DNA from 2 places in the Bacillus sp. LJBS17 genome. Region 1 is predicted to be linked to the other one. Evidence: a T-box and tRNA genes for the amino acid it is inferred to sense, from the RefSeq annotation. Region 1 holds a T-box; the other holds one or more tRNA genes.
What was found. A T-box is a leader RNA that pairs with one kind of tRNA and senses whether it is charged. The one in region 1 lies ahead of ileS (isoleucine--tRNA ligase), so its partner is inferred to be a tRNA-Ile.
Positions count from the first base shown of each region.

Region 2: it encodes a tRNA-Ile, which carries the amino acid that the T-box ahead of ileS (isoleucine--tRNA ligase) is inferred to sense. The anticodon was not compared.

Region 1 is NZ_CP079759.1:1,593,046-1,602,821, forward strand. Features, by position in the region: gene KXZ66_RS08265 (YlmH family RNA-binding protein) at 1-379, shown strand, start outside; gene divIVA (septum site-determining protein DivIVA) at 473-967, shown strand; T-box leader at 1,030-1,256, shown strand; gene ileS (isoleucine--tRNA ligase) at 1,309-4,074, shown strand; gene ylyA (sporulation-related RNA polymerase-binding protein YlyA) at 4,218-4,592, shown strand; gene lspA (signal peptidase II) at 4,695-5,159, shown strand; gene KXZ66_RS08290 (RluA family pseudouridine synthase) at 5,161-6,072, shown strand; gene pyrR (bifunctional pyrimidine operon transcriptional regulator/uracil phosphoribosyltransferase) at 6,255-6,800, shown strand; gene pyrP (uracil permease PyrP) at 6,974-8,281, shown strand; gene KXZ66_RS08305 (aspartate carbamoyltransferase catalytic subunit) at 8,426-9,340, shown strand; gene KXZ66_RS08310 (dihydroorotase) at 9,324-9,776, shown strand, end outside.
Region 2 is NZ_CP079759.1:3,071,148-3,080,923, forward strand. Features, by position in the region: gene glgP (glycogen phosphorylase GlgP) at 1-1,581, opposite strand, end outside; gene glgA (glycogen synthase GlgA) at 1,568-3,022, opposite strand; gene glgD (glucose-1-phosphate adenylyltransferase subunit GlgD) at 3,019-4,050, opposite strand; gene KXZ66_RS15875 (glucose-1-phosphate adenylyltransferase) at 4,074-5,216, opposite strand; gene glgB (1,4-alpha-glucan branching enzyme) at 5,213-7,096, opposite strand; tRNA gene KXZ66_RS15885 (tRNA-Glu) at 7,328-7,399, opposite strand; tRNA gene KXZ66_RS15890 (tRNA-Ser) at 7,425-7,515, opposite strand; tRNA gene KXZ66_RS15895 (tRNA-Asn) at 7,519-7,593, opposite strand; tRNA gene KXZ66_RS15900 (tRNA-Ile) at 7,606-7,682, opposite strand; tRNA gene KXZ66_RS15905 (tRNA-Gly) at 7,698-7,771, opposite strand; tRNA gene KXZ66_RS15910 (tRNA-His) at 7,782-7,857, opposite strand; tRNA gene KXZ66_RS15915 (tRNA-Phe) at 7,875-7,950, opposite strand; tRNA gene KXZ66_RS15920 (tRNA-Asp) at 7,963-8,039, opposite strand; tRNA gene KXZ66_RS15925 (tRNA-Met) at 8,051-8,127, opposite strand; tRNA gene KXZ66_RS15930 (tRNA-Ser) at 8,145-8,237, opposite strand; tRNA gene KXZ66_RS15935 (tRNA-Ile) at 8,244-8,320, opposite strand; tRNA gene KXZ66_RS15940 (tRNA-Met) at 8,323-8,399, opposite strand; tRNA gene KXZ66_RS15945 (tRNA-Ala) at 8,420-8,492, opposite strand; tRNA gene KXZ66_RS15950 (tRNA-Pro) at 8,498-8,574, opposite strand; tRNA gene KXZ66_RS15955 (tRNA-Arg) at 8,590-8,666, opposite strand; tRNA gene KXZ66_RS15960 (tRNA-Leu) at 8,676-8,761, opposite strand; tRNA gene KXZ66_RS15965 (tRNA-Gly) at 8,776-8,850, opposite strand; tRNA gene KXZ66_RS15970 (tRNA-Leu) at 8,856-8,942, opposite strand; tRNA gene KXZ66_RS15975 (tRNA-Lys) at 8,953-9,028, opposite strand; tRNA gene KXZ66_RS15980 (tRNA-Thr) at 9,066-9,141, opposite strand; tRNA gene KXZ66_RS15985 (tRNA-Val) at 9,174-9,249, opposite strand; rRNA gene rrf (5S ribosomal RNA) at 9,272-9,387, opposite strand; rRNA gene KXZ66_RS15995 (23S ribosomal RNA) at 9,520-9,776, opposite strand, start outside.

The DNA of each region.
Region 1 (9,776 bases):
GATTGTCTCAGCCGATACCGCTGATTTTGTGGCTGCACAGCTGACCCAAGCAGGCAAAGCGGCGGTCAGCCTAGAGAAAATCGACTTGTCAGACCTTAACATTCCAGCAGTTGATGTCGAAATAAGAGATGACACGGTTTCTTCTTTAAGGCTTGACGCCGTCTGCGCCTCTATGAGCAGGCAATCCCGCCAGAAATCACAGACGCTTGTGAAAAACGGCCTTGTGAAAGTGAACTGGAAGGTGGTTGAAGATCCTTCATACATAGTCGCGGAAGGGGACATGCTGTCAATCAGAGGTTTTGGCCGGTGCAGCTTAACAAAAATCGAAGGGAAAACCAAAAAAGACAAATGGAGAGTTACGTTTGAACGACAAAAATAGTCGGTTTTTCAGTTTTTTTCTCCATCTGTGCGAAATTTGTTTTATAATGTGAACTAGATAACCGTACTGAAATGTAAAAATGGAGGTGGCATCATGCCATTAACGCCAAATGATATTCACAACAAGACGTTTACAAAAAGTTTTCGCGGATATGATGAAGATGAAGTAAATGAATTCCTAGCCCAAGTCAGAAAAGATTACGAAATTGTTCTCCGCAAGAAAACTGAGCTTGAAGCGAAAGTCAATGAACTAGATGAAAGAATCGGACACTTTGCCAATATTGAGGAAACATTGAATAAATCAATTTTAGTTGCTCAAGAAGCGGCTGAAGACGTAAAACGCAATTCTCAAAAAGAGGCAAAGCTGATTGTTCGGGAAGCGGAGAAAAACGCTGATCGCATTATCAACGAATCGTTATCAAAATCAAGAAAAATTGCAATGGAAATTGAAGAGCTGAAAAAACAGTCTAAAGTGTTCAGAACACGTTTCCAAATGCTGATTGAAGCTCAGCTTGATCTTCTGAAAAATGACGATTGGGATCATCTCCTTGAGTATGAAGTCGACGCTGTATTTGAGGAAAAGGAATAAATTCTCTGATTATCTTGACATTTTCTTAGCTTGTCGAATATAATACGTTCATAAATTCAGATGAAAAAACGGTTGAAAGGGACAGTCATGTTTCCTTCAGGCCTTCATAGCGACCCGGAGATGGTGAGAGTCCGGGATGGCCGGAATCATGTAGATCAGCCCTTTAGTTTCCTTGCTGAACTCACAGTAGGTTAGGACGTTCATCACGTTACGATGCTCAAGAGGAAAAAGCGTATGCTGGCTTTTTCTAAAAGGGTGGTACCGCGAGATAAGCTTTCTCGTCCCTTATGGGATGAGAGGGCTTTTTTTATTTTCTGAAAAAATGCAGTGGAGGAATGAAAATGGATTTTAAAGACACGCTCTTAATGCCAAAAACAGATTTCCCGATGCGTGGAAATTTGCCAAACCGTGAGCCTGATATTCAAAAGAAATGGGAGGAAGAGGATATCTATCGTCTTGTGCAGGAACGGACGAAAGACCGCCCGAAATTTGTTTTACATGACGGACCTCCGTATGCAAACGGCGACATCCATATGGGCCATGCACTTAACAAGATTTTGAAAGACTTCATTGTCCGCTATAAATCAATGAGCGGCTACAACGCACCGTATGTGCCGGGCTGGGATACACACGGATTGCCAATTGAAACAGCTCTGACAAAAAACAAAAAGGTCAACCGCAAAGAAATGTCAGTAGCGGAATTCCGCAAACTATGCGAAGAGTACGCTTGGAAGCAAATCGAGGGACAGCGTGAGCAATTCAAACGTCTTGGTGTCCGCGGTGACTGGGAAAACCCATATGTGACATTAAAACCGGAATACGAAGCGCAGCAAATCCGCGTATTTGGTGAAATGGCAAAACGAGGCTACATTTACAAAGGCCTTAAACCGGTTAACTGGTCACCTTCAAGTGAGTCTGCTCTGGCTGAAGCCGAGATCGAATATCAAGACAAACGTTCAGCATCTATTTACGTCGCTTTTGGTGTAAAAGACGGAAAAGGCGTTCTTGAAAACGGCGAGCGCATCATCATTTGGACAACAACGCCTTGGACAATTCCGGCGAACCTTGGAATCTCAGTGCACCCTGATCTTGAGTACAGCGTGATTGCAGTAGGTGAAGACCGCTTTGTCGTAGCAAGTGCCTTAGTCGAAAATGTTGCATCGGCATGCGGATTTGATCAGTATGAAGTGACAAGAACGGTCAAAGGGAAAGACCTTGAGAACATTATCGCTGAACACCCGCTATATGGCAGAGACTCTCTCGTTATGCTTGGTGAACACGTAACAACTGATGCCGGAACAGGCTGTGTTCATACAGCGCCAGGACATGGGGAAGATGACTTTATCATCGGCCAAAAATACGGTTTAGATGTGCTTTGCCCGGTTGATGAAAAAGGTGTAATGACAAGCGAAGCTCCTGGGTTTGAAGGCATGTTCTATGATGATGCAAACAAAGCGATCACACAGCAGCTCGATGAAAAAGGCGCACTTGTGAAGCTTGAATTCATTACTCACTCTTATCCGCATGATTGGAGAACAAAAAAACCAACCATTTTCAGAGCGACAGCGCAATGGTTTGCGTCTATTAAAGATTTCAGATCAGACCTGCTGGATGCCATTAAAGAAACCAAATGGGTTCCTGAATGGGGCGAGCAGCGTTTGCACAACATGGTTCGGGACCGCGGAGACTGGTGTATTTCCAGACAGCGTGCGTGGGGTGTGCCGATTCCGGTATTTTACGCTGAAAACGGAGAACCGATTATTACAGATGAAACCATTGAACATGTTTCTGAATTGTTCAGACAGCACGGATCAAACATTTGGTTTGAAAAAGAAGCAAAGGATCTTCTTCCGGAAGGCTTTACGCATCCTGGCAGCCCGAACGGCACATTTACAAAAGAACAGGATATCATGGATGTTTGGTTTGATTCAGGCTCTTCACATCAAGCAGTGCTTGAAGAACGTGATGACCTCGTTCGCCCGGCTGATTTATACCTAGAGGGATCTGACCAATATCGCGGCTGGTTTAACTCTTCTCTTTCTACAGCAGTAGCCGTAACAGGGAAAGCGCCGTATAAAGGTGTGCTCAGCCATGGGTTCGCACTGGATGGAGAAGGACGCAAGATGAGTAAATCAATCGGTAACGTTGTTGTTCCGGCTAAAGTTATGAAACAGCTTGGTGCCGACATCTTAAGATTATGGGTATCTTCAGTGGATTATCAGGCGGACGTTCGCGTGTCTGACGCCATTCTAAAGCAGGTTGCGGAAGTATATCGTAAAATCCGCAACACGTTCCGTTTCCTTCACGGCAACCTTTTCGATTTTGATCCAAAAACAAATGCGGTGGCTGTCGAAGATCTTCGTGAAGTGGATCAGTATATGCTGATTAAGCTGAACAAGCTGATTGATAAAGTGAAAAAAGCGTATGATGAGTACGAATTTGCGGTTGTGTATCACAGCATTCATAATTTCTGCACAATCGAATTGAGCTCATTCTACCTTGATTTTGCAAAAGATATTGTCTACATCGAGCATGCGGATCATCCGGATAGACGCAGCATGCAGACAGTATTCTACGAAACGCTTCTTGCATTAGTGAAGCTTTCAGCGCCTATCCTTCCACATACGGCAGACGAATTGTGGTCTCATTTAACATTTGTTGAAGAGCAGAGCGTTCAGCTGACCGATATGCCGGAAACAATCGCGGTTCCAAACAGTGAAGTGACTGAAGAAAAATTTGACCGCTTTATGGCTCTTCGTGATGACGTGCTAAAAGCGTTAGAAACTGCGCGAAATGAAAAAATTATCGGTAAATCTTTGGAAGCAAACCTGAAATTGTATCCAAACAAAGAAAACAAAGAGCTCTTGGCTTCCATAAAAGAAAACCTTTCTCAGCTGTTTATTGTGTCTGAACTGACAATCAGCGAAGAAAATGATGCGCCGAACGATGCGCAAAGCTTTGCGACAGGTAAAATCGCTGTCGAGAAAGCGGAAGGCGAAATGTGTGAGAGATCACGTGTGATTTCAAAAGATGTAGGTGCAAATCCGAAATATCCTACACTTTCATTACGCAACGCTGAAATCGTTGAAAAATACTATCAAAAATAATGAAAAGGGCCCGGCGTAAAAGCCGGGCTTTTTTTGTGCCAAGAGTGACATCCTTTAGAACGGCAGGAAAAATCTTATGGGCTTTAGATCATCATTCATAGGCAACAATAAAGGTACTACGTTAAGAGCAGGAGTTGTGAAGAATGAATGATCAACTGACCGCAATTTATACGGAACTTCTTCTGATGAAAGAAGAATTACAGTCGAGATTATTTGAGTATTCTTGCTTTCAGGTTTCTACAAGCCCGCAAGCAGCAATCAATCATAAACAAAAAGCAACTCTGATCTATCATATTAAAGAAGAGCTTCAAGACGTTCTCCTTGCATTGTCCAAAATCGAAAACGGCACATTCGGATACTGTGAAGAAACCGGGGCTCCCATTCCTCTTTCAAAGCTAGCGGTGCTGCCGACGGCCCGAACAGCAAACGATTTTCTTTATTCTGTCCAATTTGAGAAAAAAACGCTTCCGATATGGAAATCAACGGATATCGAATATGGTCAGGCACTGTATGAATAACAGTGTCTGGCCGGTTAATATGCCTGATATTTCTTTACTCCAGTGCTTTTTATTGATAAAATGCATAATGGATTAAAGTAACCGTAAACTGGAGGAACGTTTGTGCTGTATTATATGATTGCACTACTTATTATTGCAGCCGATCAATTGACAAAATGGCTAGTTGTTAAGAACATGGAACTTGGCCAAAGCATTCCGATCATTGATCAGGTATTCTATATCACCTCCCATCGCAATACGGGTGCTGCATGGGGGATATTAGCGGGTCAAATGTGGTTTTTCTACCTCATAACAACCGCTGTTATTATTGGTATTGTTTATTACATACAGCGTTATACAAAAGGACAAAGGCTTCTTGGCGTTGCCCTCGGACTTATGCTTGGCGGTGCCATCGGCAACTTTATCGATCGGGCTGTCAGACAGGAAGTTGTGGATTTTATCCATGTTATTATTGTCAATTACAATTACCCGATATTTAACATCGCGGACTCTTCACTATGTGTCGGCGTAATGCTTTTATTTATACAAATGCTGTTGGACAGCGGGAAAAAGAAAAAGGAGCAATAGCATGAATCAAATTGATATAACCGCTTCAGAAGAACAAAAAAGTGAGCGGATTGATAAATTTTTGGCATCGACTGAGAATGATTGGTCAAGAACCCAGGTTCAGCAATGGGTAAAAGACGGACAGGTTGTCGTGAATGGAAGCGCGGTGAAAGCGAATTATAAAATTCAGCCGGGTGATCAGGTGACCGTCACTGTACCCGAACCGGAAGCGCTCGACGTCCTGGCAGAGCCTATGGATCTGGATATTTATTATGAGGACCAGGATGTGCTGGTCGTCAACAAACCTCGCGGAATGGTTGTTCACCCAGCACCCGGGCATCTTACGGGCACACTTGTAAACGGCCTTATGGCTCATTGCACAGACCTTTCCGGAATAAATGGCGTGATGCGTCCGGGTATTGTTCACAGAATCGATAAGGACACGTCCGGTTTATTAATGGTGGCGAAAAATGATATGGCGCACGAGTCACTTGTAAACCAATTGGTCAACAAAACGGTCACGCGGAAATATACGGCAGTTGTCCACGGGCTTATTTCTCACGATGACGGCACAATTGACGCGCCGATCGGACGAGATAAGAAAGACCGTCAAAGCATGACTGTGACACGTGATGGCAAAAGCGCTGTCACTCATTTTCATGTACTAGAGCGTTTTCAGGATTTTACGTTAGTGGAATGCCAGCTTGAAACAGGGAGAACCCATCAAATTCGTGTTCATATGAAATATATTGGATTCCCATTAGCAGGCGATCCGAAATACGGCCCAAGAAAAACAATCGACTTTAATGGCCAAGCGCTTCACGCGGGAGTTTTAGGTTTTGACCATCCACGAACAGGAGAATATGTCGAATTTGAAGCGCCGCTTCCTGAGGATATGGCAGAAATAATCGAAAACCTCAGAAAAAACGGTTGACAGAGGGTTTCTTTTCTGAAATAATAAACGAAGCTGAATAGATTCTTTAAAACAGTCCAGAGAGGCTGAGAAGGATAACGGATAGACGGGATGCGTGTATAGGCGCGCACCTTGTCCTAAAACCCCTCTATGCTCTGGCAGGAGGGGTTTTTTCTTCTATATGAACTGTGAGGTGTCACACATTGAATCAAAAAGCTGTCATTCTCGACGAACAGGCAATCAGACGGGCGCTGACCAGGATTGCTCACGAAATGATCGAACGCAATAAAGGAATGAATAACTGCATTCTTGTCGGCATTAAGACAAGAGGGATTTACCTGGCAAAACGCCTTGCGGAACGCATTGAACAGATTGAGGGAAACCCTGTTACAGTCGGTGAAATTGATATTACTCTTTACAGAGACGATCTTTCTAAAAAAACGAGCAACGATGAACCGCTTGTAAAAGGTGCAGATATTCCGGTAGATATTACAGATCAAAAAGTCATTCTCGTTGATGATGTTCTGTATACCGGAAGAACAGTCAGAGCAGGAATGGATGCGCTTGTTGATGTAGGCAGACCTTCCTCCATTCAGCTTGCAGTGCTTGTGGACAGAGGACACCGGGAGCTGCCGATCCGAGCGGATTATATCGGGAAAAACATCCCGACATCAAAGTCAGAAAAGGTTATGGTTCAGCTTGATGAGGTAGACCAAAACGATCTCGTCGCCATTTATGAAAACGAATAATAGATCACCTTTTTAAGGGCAATCCAGAGAGGTTGCAAAGAGGTGCACAACAAAGGCCCAAAAAGCATTCGGCAGGTCTTTGTATGCCTCTTTGCGTAAAAAAGCAAAGAGGTTTTTTTATACAGTCATTGAGTCATCCTAAAATGAAAGTCAACAATCAGGGGGAAATCATCATGAGTAAGAAAAAAGTAAATTTAGGGGTCAGGGATGTCCCGACACCTTTCTCTTGGGTTTCATTCAGCCTTCAGCATTTGTTTGCCATGTTTGGCTCAACCATTTTGGTTCCGAAGCTCGTCGGAATGAGTCCTGCTGTGGCGTTGGTGACAAGCGGCATCGGAACACTGGCGTACCTTCTTATTACCAAAGGACAAATTCCGGCGTATCTCGGTTCATCCTTCGCCTTTATTTCTCCGATCATTCTGGTAAAAGCGACCGGCGGGCCGGGAGCGGCAATGGTTGGAGCGTTTCTTGCAGGGCTGGTGTACGGGCTGATTGCCTTATTGATTAGGCAGCTTGGAACAGGATGGCTGATGAAGATTCTCCCGCCTGTAGTCGTAGGGCCTGTTATTATCGTCATCGGGCTGGGACTGGCAAGCACTGCAGTAAACATGGCGATGTATGCTGATCCGAACGCGAGTGAGTTGGTCTACAGCTTAAAGCACTTTAGTGTCGCAGGAGTTACGCTGGCAATTACGATTATTTGTGCAATTTTTTTACGAGGATTTCTAAGCCTGATTCCGGTTCTGATCGGAATCATCGGCGGATACCTGTTTGCCCTTACTCAAGGGATTGTCAACTTCCAGCCGGTGCTTGACGCGAAATGGTTTGCAGTGCCTGAATTTATCATTCCGTTCAAAGATTATTCACCGTCAGTTACACTCGGCATCGCAGCCGCAATGGTTCCTGTCGCATTTGTCACAATGTCAGAGCATATCGGCCACCAAATGGTGCTGAGCAAGGTTGTCGGACAAGACTTCATTAAAAAGCCAGGTCTTCATCGCTCTATTATGGGTGACAGTGTGGCGACAATCCTCGCTTCCCTGATCGGCGGTCCGCCGACAACGACTTACGGAGAAAACATTGGCGTGCTGGCCATCACAAGAGTATTCAGCGTCTTTGTCATCGGAGGAGCGGCAGTGATTGCCTGTTGCTTCGGCTTTATCGGCAAAATTTCAGCGCTGATCAGTTCAGTGCCGTCAGCGGTCATGGGAGGCGTCTCCTTCCTGCTGTTCGGAATCATTGCTTCAAGCGGCCTGAGAATGCTGATTGACAACAAAATTGATTATGAAAACAACAGAAACCTCATTATTACATCAGTAATCCTTGTCATCGGTGTAGGAGGCGCTTTTATCCAAGTATCTCAAGGCGGATTCCAAGTGTCAGGAATGGCGCTTGCCGCAATTGTCGGTGTCATCTTAAACCTGATTCTTCCGAAGGCGAAGGAAGAGCAGGCAGACACATCTGAACAACCTCATATTTAAAACCTTTTAATGAAAGTCCAGAGAGGCTTGGAAGGGTTATGAAGAGAAGGAAGCTTCAATGCTGCCCTCTATTTAACCATACCCCGAGTCTATCTTAGACCGGGGTTTTTTTCAGCCTTAAGTTGAAAAGAGAGGGGAAAGAACATGAAGCATTTAACGACGATGAGTGAACTCAGAGCTGATGAAATCAAAGATTTGCTTCAAACAGCACAAGATCTCAAAAGCGGAAAAACAGACAATCAGCTTACAGGAAAGTTTGCCGCAAACCTGTTTTTCGAACCGAGCACGAGAACGCGGTTCAGCTTTGAGGTCGCAGAAAAAAAGCTGGGCATGAATGTGCTAAACCTTGATGGAACGAGCACAAGCGTGCAAAAAGGCGAAACCTTATATGACACGATCCGGACGCTCGAATCAATCGGTGTGGACGTGTGCGTCATCAGGCACAGTGAGGATGAGTATTATGAAGAGCTTGTCAGCCAGGTGAACATTCCGATTCTGAATGCGGGAGACGGATGCGGCCAGCATCCAACACAATCACTGCTTGATTTAATGACGATTTATGAAGAGTTCAATACGTTCAAAGGGCTTACCGTCTCCATTCACGGCGACATCAAGCATAGCAGAGTGGCAAGGTCAAATGCGGAAGTGTTGACAAGATTGGGGGCCCGGGTCCTATTTTCCGGCCCTTCGGAATGGCAGGATGAAGAAAATACATTCGGCACGTATGTCTCAATGGATGAAGCAGTTGAGTCTTCCGATGTTGTCATGCTGCTGCGCATTCAAAATGAACGACATCAGTCCGCTGTCAGCCAGGAAGGCTATTTAAACAAATACGGCTTGACCGTAGAACGGGCTGAGCGTATGAAGCGGCATGCGATCATCATGCATCCTGCTCCGGTAAACAGAGGAGTGGAGATTGATGACAGCTTAGTAGAAAGCGAAAAATCAAGAATCTTCAAGCAAATGCAAAATGGCGTATTTATCAGAATGGCAGTGATACAGCGTGCCTTACAAACCAATGTGAAAAGAGGAGAAGCAGCGTATGTCATATCTCATTAAAAACGGCTGGATACTAAACGAAAATGGTGAAAAAACAGAAGCGGATATCCGAGTGACTGGAGAAACCATCACCGCAATCGGCAAGCTTGATGCAACGGATAATGAAACGGTAATTGATGCAAAAGGTTTGCTCGTTTCACCTGGGTTTGTTGATCTCCATGTGCATTTCAGAGAGCCGGGCGGAGAGAAAAAAGAAACTATTGAAACCGGGGCAAAAGCAGCGGCACGCGGCGGCTATACTACAGTAGCAGCAATGCCGAATACGCGGCCGGTTCCTGATACAAAGGAGCAGATGGAATGGGTGCAAAACAGAATTAAAGAAACATCATGCGTAAGAGTTCTTCCATATGCATCCATTACGATCAGACAAATCGGCGATGAAATGACAAACTTTGAAGCGTTAAAAGAAGCCGGGGCATTTGCTTTTACAGATGAC
Region 2 (9,776 bases), 1.5 Mb from region 1:
GCTCTCAGGGTTCACAACCACCCCGGCCGTGCAAAAAATCAAATCGGCAAGCTCTTGTTTTTTCTTGCTTTTGTTGTTTTGAAACTGTTCAATAAATGCAGGATCAGTGGCGTACGGTTCTAAACGGATCAGTGATTCCGGCTGTTTGACCCATTCATCGCCGATCGCCTCTGTAATGATGGCAGACAAGCCCGGATTCGCTTTTAACAGCCAGCGCCTGTGGGCAATTCCATTCGTCTTATTGTTAAAACGATTCGGAAACAGCAAGTGAAAGTCGCGCATCTCCCTTTCCTTTAATATATCGGAATGTATTTTTGCAACGCCATTTACACTGTAGCTGCCTACTATGGCCAGATGAGCCATTTTGACAACACCATGCGCTGTAATCGCCATGTTCTCTATCCTTTTCCAGTCTCCCGGATACTTTTCCCAAACTGCGCGGCAAAACCTCTCATTGATCTCTTCAATAATCATGTACATTCGCGGGAGCAGCGGCTTAAACAAATGAATCGGCCATTTCTCGAGCGCTTCTGACAATGTTGTATGATTTGTATAAGAAATCGTATGTACAGTGATATGCCAAGCTTCTTCCCAGCCCATGTTCTCTTCATCGAGCAAAATCCGCATCAGCTCAGGCACCGCAAGCGCAGGGTGAGTGTCATTAATATGAATGCTCACTTTTTTATGCAGGCCGGATAAAGATTTATGTGTTTTACGGTAATTGTTCACAATGCTTTTTAAGCTTGCGCATACTAAAAAATACTGCTGCTTCAGCCGTAAAATTTTCCCCTCATCATGGGTGTCATCGGGATATAAGAATTCAGAAACCGCTTCTGTTTCCCGCTTATAAGACAAAATATTACCGCCGTGATAATGCGCATAGGGCTCGGCGTTCCAAAGCCTTAACGTGTTGACAGTGCCCGTTTCATAGCCGATGATCGGTATATCATAAGGAACAGCGGTAACAATTGTCGCTTGTTCGTGGCGAAAATGCAGGCGCCCGCTTTTTTCTGTCATATGGACTTCGCCCCAAAACGGCACGTCCACTGCTTGATCCGCATTCCTTACTTCCCATACGTTCCCGTTTTTCAGCCATTGCTCAGGCAGCTCCACCTGATGCCCGTCTACAATTTTTTGCTCAAACAAACCATGCTTATAACGTATGCCCATGCCGTGCCCAGGCAGGTTCAACGAAGCAAGCGAATCTAAAAAGCAAGCGGCCAAGCGGCCAAGTCCGCCATTGCCGAGACCTGCATCGTTCTCTATCTGAAGGATCTCCTCTAAATTGATGCCGATTTCCTTTAAACCAGCTTCTACAACATCACGAACACCAAGATTCATTAAGTTTTGCTCAAGGAGCTGACCGAGCAGAAATTCGATTGATAAATAATATGTCTGCTTCCCGGAATTTGATCTGCTTTTTTCATTCGTTTCGATCCAATCAGCGCTGATATACTCTCTGACCATATTGCCCAACGTTTTATATTGATCCAGCTTGGCAGAATCTTTAAAGCTTTTTCCGCACGTCATTTCCAGACGCTTTAAAAATAAGTCTGCAAAGCGTTCTTTACTCGAGAACATCCCGTCCACTCCTTGTCACCTGCTCGAAAATACGCTGATACTCTTTAGCCGACTTCCCCCAGCTGTAATCTGCATTCATAGCGGTCTTCACGATGCTCTTCCATACATCCTGTTGGCGATAAAACGACAGTGCCCTTTCTATCGTAAATTTCAGATCATGCGCATTAAAGGCGGAAAACGTAAAGCCATTGCCCGTTCCCTCTTCCTCCTGATAGGCACGGACAGTGTCGTAAAGACCGCCCGTTTCCCTGACAATCGGAATGGCGCCATATTGAAGAGCAATGAGCTGCCCCAAACCGCACGGCTCAAATTTCGACGGCATCAAAAACATATCAGAGCCCGCATAAATTTGATGGGCTAGCGGCTCATCAAACCCGATATAAGCCCGGCACTTCTCATGAAAAGCAAATTCTGCATACCGGAAATAATCTTCAAATTCACGTTCTCCTGTGCCCAGCACAACCAGCTGTATGTCTTGCTCCTCAAGAAGTTCATGCATAATTCTGCGGACAAGATCAAGCCCCTTTTGTTTAGTGAGCCTTGTCACCATACTGATCAGCGGAATATCGTTTTTCTCTGGAAGCCCCATCCGCCGCTGAAGCTTCGTTTTGTTTTCCAACTTGCATGCAAGATCCCCTGAATCGTATTGCGCCTCTATATAAGGATCGCTTTTCGGCTGATAGAACGTATCATCAATGCCATTTAATATGCCGGTTACATCATTTTCCCTATATTGCAAAACCTGTTCCAGCTGCTCACCATAATACGGCGTCATGATTTCATTTCTGTAAGTGGGGCTCACAGTTGTCACATGATCAGCCGCAATGATGCCCGCCTTCATAAAATTAACAAATCCGTTGCATTCTAACCTTTCATAATGAAAATGATCCATCTCAAGACCCAGCAAGTCATGTGTGACATCAGGAGGGAATATGCCTTGAAACTGCAGGTTGTGGATCGTGAGCACGCTTTTCATCCGTTCATAAAAAGGATGTTTTCTGTACTCCTCTTTCAGCAAATAATTGACCATCGCTGTATGCCAATCGTGAGTATGAACAATATCGGCTTGAACATTCACAACTTTGGCAGCCTCCAGCACAGCTCTTGAAAAAAAGGCAAACCGCTCACCGTCATCATAATGCCCGTACAACGAATCCCTGTTGAAATAGTACTCATTGTCGATGAAGTAATAATTCACATCATCTTCGTCCATATGTTCAATTCCGCAATATTGCTGACGCCAGCCGACAGCTACGGTGCACTCAGCCTTTTTCTTCATACGCTTTTTCCACAGCTCAGGTATTTGGCTGTACTTCGGCAGCATCACATATACTTCATTGCCTAATCGCGCAAGCGCCTTCGGAAGAGCGCCTGCTACATCGGCAAGACCTCCTGATTTAACAAATGGGGTGCATTCAGACACAGCAAATAATATCTTCAAGAATTCATCAGCTCTCCTTGCACCAAACCTTTTCTTAATACAAGCGGCTGGTCAGCTGTTCCAGCAGCTTCCGTCGCCTTGCCGATTTTAACGTCCTTATCCGAAATGACCTGCTCAAGAAGACAATCCTCGCCAATCTGCGTTTTTTGCATAATAATACAGTTTTTCAGCTTCGTACCCTTTCCGACATGGACCGCCCTGAACAAAATGCAGTTTTCAACCTCTCCTTCAAGCACACAGCCGTTTGCCACCAAAGAATTTTTGACAGTGCTGTGTTTTCCGTATTTCGTCGGCGGTTCATCCTTCACTTTTGTGTAGATAGGCTGCTGCGGCAAAAACACCTGCTGCCAAAAACGGGGCTGAATGAGTTCCATACTGTGGGTATAATATTTTTCCACCGAATCAATAACTGCGGCATAACCTGAATATTCATAAGGGCAAATGGTCAGAGCGGAAGCTTCCTTTTCAACAGCCTCCTGAATGGTTTTATAGCCTTTTTCACTATGTCCGTAGATCAAATCTTTTAAAAGTGTTGTAGACATGATATAAATTTGCAGCGACTGGCCGTCCTGAAATACCTCGGTGACATCGCAGCCAACCTCCTGATGGCGTTTCAGCACATATTGAAATTGAATGTTGCATACGGTATGGCTGTTGGAGATTACAGCATATTGCTGAGTGCTTCTGTGGAAGTAATCTAGATGGTCCGAAAACTGGCGAAAGGAACCGAATTCATCGTATTCGTGATGAAGATGGGGAGACGGGAAAAAAAAGAGGCCGTCCTTTTTCCGGTGCAAATCCCATTCCTTACCCGCCCCAAGGTGATCCATGAGCGAACGGTAACGATACTTCGGAAAAATTGCAACACTCCTAATATCCGCATTCACCATGTTGGAAAGCATAAAATCAATCAGTCGGTACCTGCCGGCAAAAGGGATCGCCCCGAGCGACCGCTGTGCTGTTAAATCCTGAAGAGAATGCTTATATGTGGTTTCATCTATAACACCTAACATTTGATTATTGAACACTGACTCTGCCCCCTCTTCAGTAATTAAATCAATTCTTTTTCTACAAATTCCTCTGAAACGAGCAGCACCTCTTCAATGTCTTTTTCGGAGCGAATCACTGCGCCATCCGGCAGCACCATCCCATTAGGAACAATGGCATTTTCAATGACTACATGCTCCCCAATCGTCACATCCGGCATTATGACGGATGATGTAACAGTCGTATGCTTACCGACAGTCACACCTTGAAAAAGAACGGAGTGAGACACATTTCCATATACAACACAACCTTCGTTCACAAGCGAATCTTGAACCTGCGCATCAGATGAAATAAATTGCGGAGGCTGATTTGGATTGACGGAGTAAATTTTCCATTTGCGTTCAAACAGCTTCAGCTCCGAGTCCTCTTTTAACAAATCCATATTGGCTTCCCACAAGCTCTGCACCGTTCCGACATCCTTCCAATATCCCTTGAACGGATAAGCAGAAAGCTTCTTTTTCTCCTCCAAAAGCAGAGGAATAATGTCTTTGCCGAAGTCGTGGCTAGAATAAGGGTTTTGATCGTCCATCTCAAGATACTGTTTCAAAAGCTGCCAATTGAATATATAAATTCCCATTGAGGCAAGATTGCTCTTAGGGAATTTGGGCTTTTCATCAAAATGTGTGATCGTCCCATCTGGATTGGCCTTCATGATGCCGAACCGGCTTGCTTCCTCCCAGCCCACTTCGATGACAGAGATGGTCACATCTGCTTTCTTTTCAATGTGATAATCAAGCATTTTGCCGTAGTCCATTTTGTATATGTGATCTCCTGATAAAATCAGTACATACTCCGGATCATACTGATTCAAATAATTGAGATTTTCATAAATGGCGCTTGCCGTCCCTTTATACCATTTGACTTCTGATGACTCGGCATAAGGGGGTAAAACCGTCACGCCGCCATTATATCTATCCAGGTCCCATGCACTGCCGATCCCAATATAGGAATTCAGCTCAAGCGGCTGATATTGCGTTAAAATCCCGACTGTGTCTATGCCTGAATTAGAACAGTTGCTTAGGGTAAAATCAATAATCCTGTATTTTCCCCCGAAAGATACAGCCGGTTTGGCCATATTTTTTGTTAATCCGCTGAGACGGCTGCCCTTCCCGCCGGCAAGGAGCATGGCTACACATTGTTTTTTCATCTTTTTATCTCTCCTCTTTTTTTAACCGCCCGTAAAATCGAGATGCCGTAAGGGGGGATGGTCATCGTGATATAACACGGTTTATGATGAAGTGCTCCCTTTTTGGCCGATAACGGCTTTTTGTTGATTTGCCCTGAGCCTCCATATGTTTCACTGTCACTGTTAAGCACTTCAATGTATTGAGTAAAAAAAGGAACTCCAACATCATATTGATGATAGACCACGGGTGTAAAATTACAAATGATGACAAGCGCCTCACCGTGCTTTTTGCCATAACGAATAAAAGAAAAGATTGATTGTTCGTCATTATGGACATCAATCCATTCAAACGATTGTGCACGATGGTCATGCTCATAAAGGATTTTGCTTTTTTGGTAAAAGCGGAGAAGATCTTGCGTAAAAACGCTGGCTTTCTGATGCATGGGGAAGGAGTCCAAAAACCAATCAAGCTGTTCTGTATCTTTCCATTCATCAAATTGGGCAAACTCTGATCCCATAAAGATCAATTTCTTTCCGGGATGCACTGTCATATAGCCCAGCAAAAGCCGATACTGGGCAAATTTCTGCCAGTAGTCGCCAGGCATTTTATTAAGAAGTGATTTTTTTCCGTATACGACTTCATCATGAGAAAACGGCAATACAAAATGTTCACTAAACGCATATAGTAATGAAAAAGAGATAAGCTGATGACAATGCCGCCTTTCTTCGGGCGGCGTCTCCATGTATTTCAGTACGTCATTCATCCATCCCATATTCCATTTATAATGAAAACCAAGCCCCCCTTCCTCAACGGCACCTGTCACTTGAGGCCATTCTGTAGAATCTTCCGCAATCATCATCACATGTGGATATGCCTCTCTCATGGTTTGATTGAGTTTTTTTAAAAAATCAACAGCATATGGATTCGTGTGGCGTTCATCCTGATTTGGCCAATACAGGATATTAGCCACTGCATCAACCCTAAATCCATCTATATGATAGAATTCCGCCCAGTACAACGCATTCGAAATTAAAAAACTATGAACTTCCGGTTTCCCCAGGTCAAAGTTTGCCGTGCCCCATAACCAGTTCTCCCGATCACGTTCTTCTTTGTATTCATAAAGCGGTTCTCCATCAAACATATAAAGGCCATGTGCATCTTTACAAAAATGTCCGGGGACCCAATCCAAAATGACTCCGATATTTTGTTGATGACATTCATCAACAAACTTCATCAGATCATGCGGCGGGCCAAACCTGCTTGTCGGGCTGTAATACCCCGTTCCTTGGTACCCCCATGAACGATCATATGGATGCTCATACACCGGAAGCAGTTCAATATGGGTAAACCCATGCTCCTTGATATAAGGGATAAGCGTCTGACTTAATTCTTTATAGGAATAATGCCTGCCATCAGAATGCTTCTTCCAAGACCCAAGATGCAGTTCATAAATGAAAACAGGTTTTTCATACAGCGTCTTAGCCTTCTGTTTCTTTTGCCATTTTTGATCTTGCCAGCTGTACCCTTCCAAATCGTAAGTAAGTGACGCTGTGTTTGGTCTGACTTCTGAATAAATAGCGTATGGATCTGCCTTCAGCCTGATCTCACCGTTATTCGTCACGATTTCATATTTATATCGTTCCTTTTCTCCTATACCTGGAATAAATAACGTCCAAATGCCATTATCATTCACTCTGTGCATCACATGCTCTTCTCCAGACCAGCTGTTAAAATCTCCAGCCACTCGTACTTCCGACGCATGAGGCGCCCACACACAGAATTCATATCCGCTTTTGCCATTCAGCTCGCGGTAATGCGAGCCAAACAGCTGATAGCTTTTAAACAGACTGCCTTCGTGAAAAAGATAAACATCATGTGCTGTCGGGCTGGCAGCGGCCATGTAATCATCCTTTCTGACATCATAGTTTTCATTTATAGTATTTATTCGAAGAAATAAAAAAAAGCCCTTTCCTGAAAGCGCTTATACTTATAGACAATTAACTTCATTTTCTGAAGAAAAACGAAATATATGGAGATTTTTGTAGTCTGTTTTTAAAATAAAGAACAAAATCTAAGACATATCATGATTTAGAAAACAAAAAAACCTTGCAGGATATGCAAGGCTTCTGGATGACCCGTACGGGATTCGAACCCGTGTTACCGCCGTGAAAGGGCGGTGTCTTAACCGCTTGACCAACGGGCCGATAATTATGATATCTGTAATCATATGGCGGAGAAGGAGGGATTTGAACCCTCGCGCCGCTTACACGACCTACACCCTTAGCAGGGGCGCCTCTTCAGCCACTTGAGTACTTCTCCATTTGGCTCCACAGGCAGGATTCGAACCTGCGACCGATCGGTTAACAGCCGATAGCTCTACCACTGAGCTACTGTGGAATACAAAAGTCATGGTGGGCCTGAATGGACTCGAACCATCGACCTCACGCTTATCAGGCGTGCGCTCTAACCAGCTGAGCTACAGGCCCATGACGATATAGAAATGGAGCGGGTGATGGGAATCGAACCCACGACATCAGCTTGGAAGGCTGAGGTTTTACCACTAAACTACACCCGCAATTTTTATTTGGGGCGATTGATGGGAATCGAACCCACGAATGCCAGAGCCACAATCTGGTGCGTTAACCACTTCGCCACAACCGCCAAAATATATTGATAAATGGTGGCTCGGGACGGAATCGAACCGCCGACACACGGATTTTCAGTCCGTTGCTCTACCAACTGAGCTACCGAGCCTAAGTATTTAAATGGCGGTCCGGACGGGACTCGAACCCGCGACCTCCTGCGTGACAGGCAGGCATTCTAACCAACTGAACTACCGGACCATTTTAAAATTTGGTTGCGGGGGCAGGATTTGAACCTGCGACCTTCGGGTTATGAGCCCGACGAGCTACCGAACTGCTCCACCCCGCGATGATTAGGAATATGTATGGCGGAGGAAGAGGGATTCGAACCCCCGCGGGCTTTGACACCCCTGTCGGTTTTCAAGACCGATCCCTTCAGCCAGACTTGGGTATTCCTCCGTATAGTGGTGGACCTTGTAGGACTCGAACCTACGACCGGACGGTTATGAGCCGTCTGCTCTAACCAACTGAGCTAAAGGTCCATTGGTAGCGGCGGAGGGGATCGAACCCCCGACCTCACGGGTATGAACCGTACGCTCTAGCCAGCTGAGCTACACCGCCAAATATTTTTTGAAACCAAGTGGAGCCTAGCGGGATCGAACCGCTGACCTCCTGCGTGCAAAGCAGGCGCTCTCCCAGCTGAGCTAAGGCCCCAAGAATGGTCGGGAAGACAGGATTCGAACCTGCGACCCCATGGTCCCAAACCATGTGCTCTACCAAGCTGAGCTACTTCCCGATTTCATATAGATCATGGCGCGCCCGAGAGGAGTCGAACCCCTAACCTTTTGATCCGTAGTCAAACGCTCTATCCAATTGAGCTACGGGCGCAACACTTAATGCCGAGGGCCGGACTTGAACCGGCACGGTAGTCACCTACCGCAGGATTTTAAGTCCTGTGTGTCTGCCAATTCCACCACCCCGGCGTGGATGGTATAGTTGGAGCGGAAGACGGGATTCGAACCCGCGACCCCCACCTTGGCAAGGTGGTGTTCTACCACTGAACTACTTCCGCAGAAATGGTGCGGATGAAGGGACTTGAACCCCCACGTCTGTAAAGACACTAGAGCCTGATTCTAGCGCGTCTGCCAATTCCGCCACATCCGCAACATGTAAATGGTGAGCCATGAAGGACTCGAACCTTCGACCCTCTGATTAAAAGTCAGATGCTCTACCAACTGAGCTAATGGCTCTTCTTACAAGAGACTTGAATATTATATCATATAAAAGTGGTGCCGGCAAGAGGACTTGAACCCCCAACCTACTGATTACAAGTCAGTTGCTCTACCAATTGAGCTACACCGGCATATATGTAAAACCGATATGTATAATGAAAAATGGTGGAGGATGACGGGCTCGAACCGCCGACCCTCTGCTTGTAAGGCAGATGCTCTCCCAGCTGAGCTAATCCTCCATACTTGCACTAACGTGCAATTGCTTGGCGGCGTCCTACTCTCACAGGGGGAAACCCCCGACTACCATCGGCGCTGAAGAGCTTAACTTCCGTGTTCGGTATGGGAACGGGTGTGACCTCTTCGCTATCGCCACCAAACAAATGCCTTCAGGATGAAGGTACTGGGCGTTTCTCACAGGATGTGAGAGCCCTTAGCGGAGTTTCCTTACCTTCCGCCTTTAGAGAGGTGTTCTCTCAAAACTAGATAACAGGTGTGACATCATTCAAAATGTGGTTAAGTCCTCGATCGATTAGTATCTGTCAGCTCCATGTGTCGCCACACTTCCACCTCAGACCTATCAACCTGATCATCTTTCAGGGATCTTACTTCCTTACGGAATGGGAAATCTCATCTTGAGGGGGGCTTCATGCTTAGATGCTTTCAGCACTTATCCCGTCCGCACATAGCTACCCAGCGATGCCCTTGGCAGAACAACTGGTACACCAGCGGTGCGTCCATCCCGGTCCTCTCGTACTAAGGACAGCTC